One region of the Paenibacillus sp. AN1007 genome, then DNA from elsewhere that is predicted to be linked to it. Evidence: riboswitches for the same ligand, from Rfam matches in the RefSeq annotation. Region 1 holds a riboswitch; the other holds the start of a gene.

Region 1 (3,178 bases):
GTTTCTGAAGCCTGTATTACATAAAGTGTATGGAGGAGAGCGTCCGGAAGGAGGGAGCCTGGAACAGGTCTATGAGCGATTACGTATGATTCGCATTCGTTTCCGCCGACACGCCGAAACCGAACGCAATGCAGGTTAGTTGGAAAGCGTTCAGAAATACACAAAAGCCGTAAAGACCAAAAAGACGAAGTCGTTCCGGGAAGGAGCGCTTCGTCTTCAACATGTATTTTGTGTCATAAGACGGATACTGCGGTCATTTCAGATCCAGTCTTTTTTGCGGAAAATAAAGAACATCGTCAGGCCGAGCGTAATCATCAGGCCAATCACCGCATAATAACCGTATTTCCAGTGCAGCTCCGGCATGTTATCAAAGTTCATTCCGTATATTCCGGTAATAACGGTCAGCGGCATGAACACGGTCGTGATGGCTGTAAACACCCGCATGATCTCGTTCGCCCGGTTCGCAATACTGGATTGATAAGCTTCTCGCAAGTTGCCCATCAGATCGCGGTAGGTTTCGAACGTTTCTGATATTTTTACGGCGTTCTCATAGATGTCACTGAAGTATTTCTGCAGCTGGTCATCAATGAGACGCAGATCTTTTTTGTTTAATGTATTGATAACCTCTTTTTGAGGTCCCAGTACCTTCTTCAGCCATAAAATCTCGCTTCGCAGCCCGATAATTTCATTCAAATGTGACTTTTTGGTATGCATTAGAATGTCTTCCTCAAGCTTTTCAATGCGAGCTTCAATTCGGTCACCAACAGTAAAGTAATTATCTACGATCAAGTCAACCAGCAGATAGAGCAGACGGTCGGGACTGCTGATCTCCTGTTCCCACAGGATCGGCTTCAATGTACGCAGTTCACTGACCTTCTGTTTGGTTACACTGATGATGAAATGTCTGCCGAGAAAGAGATTTACTGCCCGCAGGAATATTTCTTCATCATCAAAACGAATGCTGTTAATAACAATAAAATAATGATTTTCATAAATTTCGATCTTTGGGCGCTGCTCCTCATCACTCAAGCAGTCTTCCACAGCCAGATCATGCATGGAGAACAGAGGCTGCAGTACAGCCAGATCGTCCACATCCGCATCAATCCAGTAGAATCCTTCCGCTGGCGGAGTCAGCGCTTGCTGAATATCGTCCACCGGGATAAATACACCATTGTTAACCAACCGGATTTTCATGTTATCTACTCCTTCTGCACCCGCCGTCTTGGCGGATATCATCATTAATATGGGCGCAAAAGAACAGATCAGCCGGTCGGCAGCGAAGCCTGATGTATAGGTCTCCGCTTGCTTGCGTTCATCAATCTATAATCAAACGGAAAGAAACGTCCCGCTGCCGACATGCTGATGTCAATTCTCTATGCAGTTGTTCGGAATTCGACTGCCAGTTGGGCCTCGGGTCGCCATCCATTTAATATGTCACCTCTCACATAAGGGCTTATAAACACTTGTCTAGTATACCGCTGGTCCAGAGTGCTTTCAAGCGCAAAAATGTGTCTATTTCGCGCCCTGAGGCAGTGTATGACAAGGGACGATAAACGGTTACAATTTCAGGCTCGAAACCAAGCAACTGCATCTTGACGTGAGGACAGTAATGTTTTAAAGTAAAAGTTAATAAATTTGAATTAAAATTGAATACAGCGAAATCTTATCAAGAGTAGGTGGAGGGACCAGCCCGATGAAACCCGGCAACCGGCGATATACTGCACGGTGCTAATTCTTGCAGCGACCAAGCACTCCCGTAGTGCTGTTGTAACTGAGAGATGAGAGAGGCGCATATCTATTTACATATGACCTTTCTCGGAATCCGAGAAAGGTCTTTGTTATATGCCCAACTTCTCAGCAGTGATTTTCGCGGCCAATGTAATCTATGAACAAGGAGGAGTCAACTCACCATGCCAATTAAAATTCCGGACACACTACCAGCCAAAGAAGTGCTTGAAGGGGAGAATATATTCGTCATGGACGAATCATCTGCATACAAGCAGGATATTCGACCGCTCCGCATTGCGATTCTGAACCTGATGCCTACCAAAGAGACAACCGAAACGCAATTGCTCCGTTTGGTGGGTAACACTCCAATTCAGGTTGACGTGGTATTGGTACATCCCAAATCCCACACTTCCAAGAACACGTCCCAGGAATATCTCGATCTGTTCTACAAAACATTTGACGAGATTCGGCACCGTCGTTTTGACGGGATGATTATTACCGGTGCGCCAGTAGAGCAGTTGGATTTTGAAGATGTGAATTATTGGGAAGAAATTCAGGAGATTTTTGAATGGACCAAAACGAACGTGACCTCGACTATGCATATATGTTGGGCCTCACAAGCAGGTTTATACCACCATTTTGATGTACCCAAAGTTCCCTTGGCTGAAAAGTGTTTTGGCGTATTTCCACACACGATCAGCAAACCCCATGTTCCGCTGCTGCGTGGATTTGATGAAGTGTTTAACGTTCCCCACTCTCGTCACACGGAGGTAAGAAGAGAGGATATCGAGAAGAACGATAAGCTCGACATTTTAGCTGAATCGGAAGAAGCAGGCGTATTCCTGGTTGCGACCAAAGACGGCAAGCAAATTTTTGCTACAGGACATGCCGAGTATGACCCGTTCTCATTGAAATGGGAGTATGACCGTGATGCTGCCAAAGGAATGGATATCGCACTGCCGAAGTATTATTACCCTAATGATGATCCTAGCCGGATTCCTCCGGCAACATGGCGTGCGCATGCTAACTTATTATTCTCTAACTGGCTCAATTACTATGTGTATCAAGAAACACCTTACGATATTGGACCGCAAATCTAATCGAGATTACAGGAGGATGCAGTAATGGAAGATAACAAGTTGAAAATTGAAAGCCGTTTAGCACAAATCGGGTCCATCAATGAACCGGTCACCGGGGCCGTGAACTTTCCGATCTATCAATCCACTGCGTTCCGTCACCCAAAATTGGGACAAAGCACGGGATTTGATTACATCCGTACAACAAATCCGACGCGCAAAGTGCTTGAGGAAGCCGCTGCTGCTCTGGAGTCCGGTGATGCAGGTTTTGCCTGCAGCTCGGGTATGGCCGCGCTGCAAACAATCTTTGCGATGTTTAGCCAAGGGGACCACCTGATTGTTTCCCTGGATCTGTATGGTGGTACATATCGCCT
Region 2 (3,178 bases), 2.9 Mb from region 1:
CAGTAATCTGAGACCCATCCTTGGCGAAGGATTCATGCCTGTCATTAAAGGACTGAAACCTTCACTGCTTTCGTATACAGGTTACGAAGTGATGCTGGTCATTACGGCATACATGCAGAACCCGAAAAAAAGCAATAAGGCGATGACATGGGGGCTGGGGATATCTACAGCGATCTATCTAATCACGGTAGTTATGGTCGTCGGCAGTCTGTCCCTCGACGGGATTAAAACGAGAACTTGGCCGACACTGGATTTGGTTCGTAGTTTCGAGATTCAAGGGTTGATTTTTGAACGCTTTGAGTCGTTACTGCTGGTTATATGGATTTTGCAGATTTTCTCTACCTTTGCCATCACGCACTACTGTGCTTCGGTGGGAATTCGTGATCTGTTCAAAGCTAAAAAGATGCGCACCATTATGTACGTACTTCTGCCGTTCATCTATTTGGCAGCCATGATACCTAAAAATGTATATGAAACCTTTGCACTTGGTGACATGCTGGGCAATGTGTCTGTCGTGTTGTTTGCTATTATGCCCCTGGTACTGCTGCTGCTGAGCATTATTCGCAAAAAAGGAGGTAAACAAGCATGATCTCACTCCGTATGTGGCTGCGTATCATCTCGGCATTATTAATTCTCAGTCTGATCTCGGGATGCTGGAGCAGCCGGGAGATTGAAGAGTTGAGTCTGTATGTCGGTCTCGGAATTGATGTTGGAGAGGAAACCGAATTTGAAAAGATTATATCCGCTCAGGGAGGACGCTATCCCAAAGAAGACAATGTCACGGCAACCGTTCAGATTGCTCCAGGGAAATCCAGCGGTCAGCAGAGTGAACAGGGAGGTTCACCTTCAGCGGGGAAATCCTCTTACTCCAACGAACGACTTACGGGGGACTCCATGCTTCAGATTTTTCGTCAATTTTCCCTGCGTAGAGATCGTCCGCTTATTGGACATCATCTGAAAGTGATCGTCATCTCCAAGGATATCGCTAAAAAATTCGGGTTGAAACAGCTGCTTGATTTTGTGCTCCGGGATAACGATATTCGCCCAAACTGTCTTGTGCTGATCAGTCATCAACGAGCATTGGATGTACTCACATCGAGAGATCCTTCCCGGATTCCAGCCTTCTATCTCACGGGAATTATGAACAACTCCTATATATCCAATAAAATATTGGAGCCTGTTTCCCTTGCCAAACTGGATGCACAGATGCAGTCCGGGTCCAGCTTCCTGCTGCAAAATGTACTCAATGCAGAGGGAGAGGATAAGTTTTCCGGGGGCAGCATATTTGCAGCTAAAACAACGAAATTTGTGGGAGAGCTCAGCCAAACCGATCTTGAGGCTTTGTCATGGATTATTCCCGATCAACACGGAGGTCTCATAAAGACATACAGTAAAGAAGGCTTCACGATTCTTTATGAGATTAAGAAAAAAAAGATAAAAATCATTCCAAAGGTGGTCGGAGGCGACATATCGTTCCACGTCAAGGCAGAGTCCGAAGGCTGGTTAATGGAGGACTGGCGTGCTCCTGAAAAAGAAGAGAAGGGAGCTTATTTGAAGGAACTGGAAAAGGATTTTGCCAAGATCGTGGACCAACAGATTGACCAGATGCTTTACAAACTCCAGCATACCTATAAGGCTGACGTTGCCGGTTTTCGGGACAGCATCCGCATCCATTACCCCAAAACATGGAAGAAGGTTAAAGACAACTGGGATGAGGTGTTTGCGACAGTGCCCATTACGTATGAGATCAAAACGAGTGTGGTGAACCCGGGATCTTCTACAGAATAATTTGATGCATGTATGACTGTACGGAGATGCTGGTATTTAAATGTTGACACATCAGGCGTCAATCGATATAGTTATACAAAATCATTTTCTTATCCAGAGAGGTGGAGGGACTGGCCCTTAGAAACCTCAGCAGCAGATCTGAAGGATACTGTGCTAATTCCAGCGGGTGAAAGCCTGATAGATAGGAGCGTTTGTTTTTATTTGTCAGCAGCGGCGCACTCTTCGGAAAGAGTGGGTCTTTTTTGTTTGTTCTGGATGAAGAAGCAGGGAGCAGGTCATATGGAGAACAGCAGCGATAAAGGTCAATTTCAGCGAAAAATGAAAACAAGGCATGTGGTCATGCTCTCCCTTGGCGGCGTCATCGGAACTGGGCTGTTCCTCAGCTCGGGGTATACCATTCAACAGGCCGGACCCCTTGGAACGATTCTGTCTTATCTGATTGGCGCATTGGTGGTCTATCTGGTGATGCTCTGCCTTGGCGAACTGTCAGTTCATATGCCCGAGACAGGAGCATTCCACAGTTATGCAGCCAAATATATCGGACCAGCTACAGGGTATACTGTGGCATGGCTTTACTGGCTCACCTGGACCGTGGCGCTGGGTTCGGAATTCACAGCCGCCGGGCTGCTTATGCAGCGCTGGTTTCCGTCCGTGAACGTCTGGATCTGGAGTGCACTGTTTGCCTTGATGATATTCCTGTTTAATGCGTTCACGGTCAAACTTTTTGCAGAATCGGAATTCTGGTTCTCCCTGGTAAAGGTGATGACGATTATCATCTTTATTATTCTTGGCGGGGCCGCCATGTTTGGTATCATTCCCATGGCGGATGCTGCACCGGCTCCGTTCTTCTCTAACATTACCGCATCAGGGTGGTTTCCCCATGGCGCGACTGCAATTCTGATGACGATGCTGGCTGTCAATTTTGCCTTCTCGGGTACGGAACTGATTGGAATCGCCGCAGGTGAGACGGAAAATCCGGAAAAAACGATTCCGAAAGCCATCCATACCACGTTGTGGCGCCTGATCATTTTCTTTATCGGGACCATTGTCATACTGTCTGCATTACTGCCGATGTCGGATGCGAGTGTGCTGGAAAGTCCATTTGTGGCTGTCATGGAGCGGGTTGGTGTCCCGTATGCGGCGGACATTATGAATTTTGTCATTTTAACAGCAATTCTGTCAGCGGCCAACTCGGGACTGTATGCTTCCTCACGGATGCTCTGGTCACTGGCAGATAAAAAGACGATTTCTCCATGGTTTGCCCGCCTGACGAAAAGCGGAGTACCGTTCAATGCGCTTGTGCTCAGCATGGCTGGCGGCGCCTTGGCTTTACTGTCCAGCATCATTGCACCCGGGACGGTCTATATTACACTTGTCTCCATCTCGGGTC

Evidence for each region. Region 1 has a riboswitch for S-adenosylmethionine ahead of metA (homoserine O-succinyltransferase). Riboswitches for the same ligand answer to the same signal wherever they lie in the genome.
Region 2: linked by a shared signal. The riboswitch ahead of mmuP (S-methylmethionine permease) and the one ahead of metA (homoserine O-succinyltransferase) in region 1 are both predicted to bind S-adenosylmethionine.

Annotation. Positions count from the first base shown of each region.
Region 1 covers NZ_CP159992.1:3,881,480-3,884,657, reverse strand. The annotation lists gene ABXS70_RS17195 (HRDC domain-containing protein) at 1-139, shown strand, start outside; gene corA (magnesium/cobalt transporter CorA) at 259-1,194, opposite strand; SAM riboswitch class I at 1,661-1,785, shown strand; gene metA (homoserine O-succinyltransferase) at 1,911-2,828, shown strand; gene ABXS70_RS17180 (aminotransferase class I/II-fold pyridoxal phosphate-dependent enzyme) at 2,853-3,178, shown strand, end outside.
Region 2 covers NZ_CP159992.1:140,549-143,726, forward strand. The annotation lists gene ABXS70_RS00605 (spore germination protein) at 1-589, shown strand, start outside; gene ABXS70_RS00610 (Ger(x)C family spore germination protein) at 586-1,788, shown strand; SAM riboswitch class I at 1,875-1,976, shown strand; gene mmuP (S-methylmethionine permease) at 2,068-3,178, shown strand, end outside.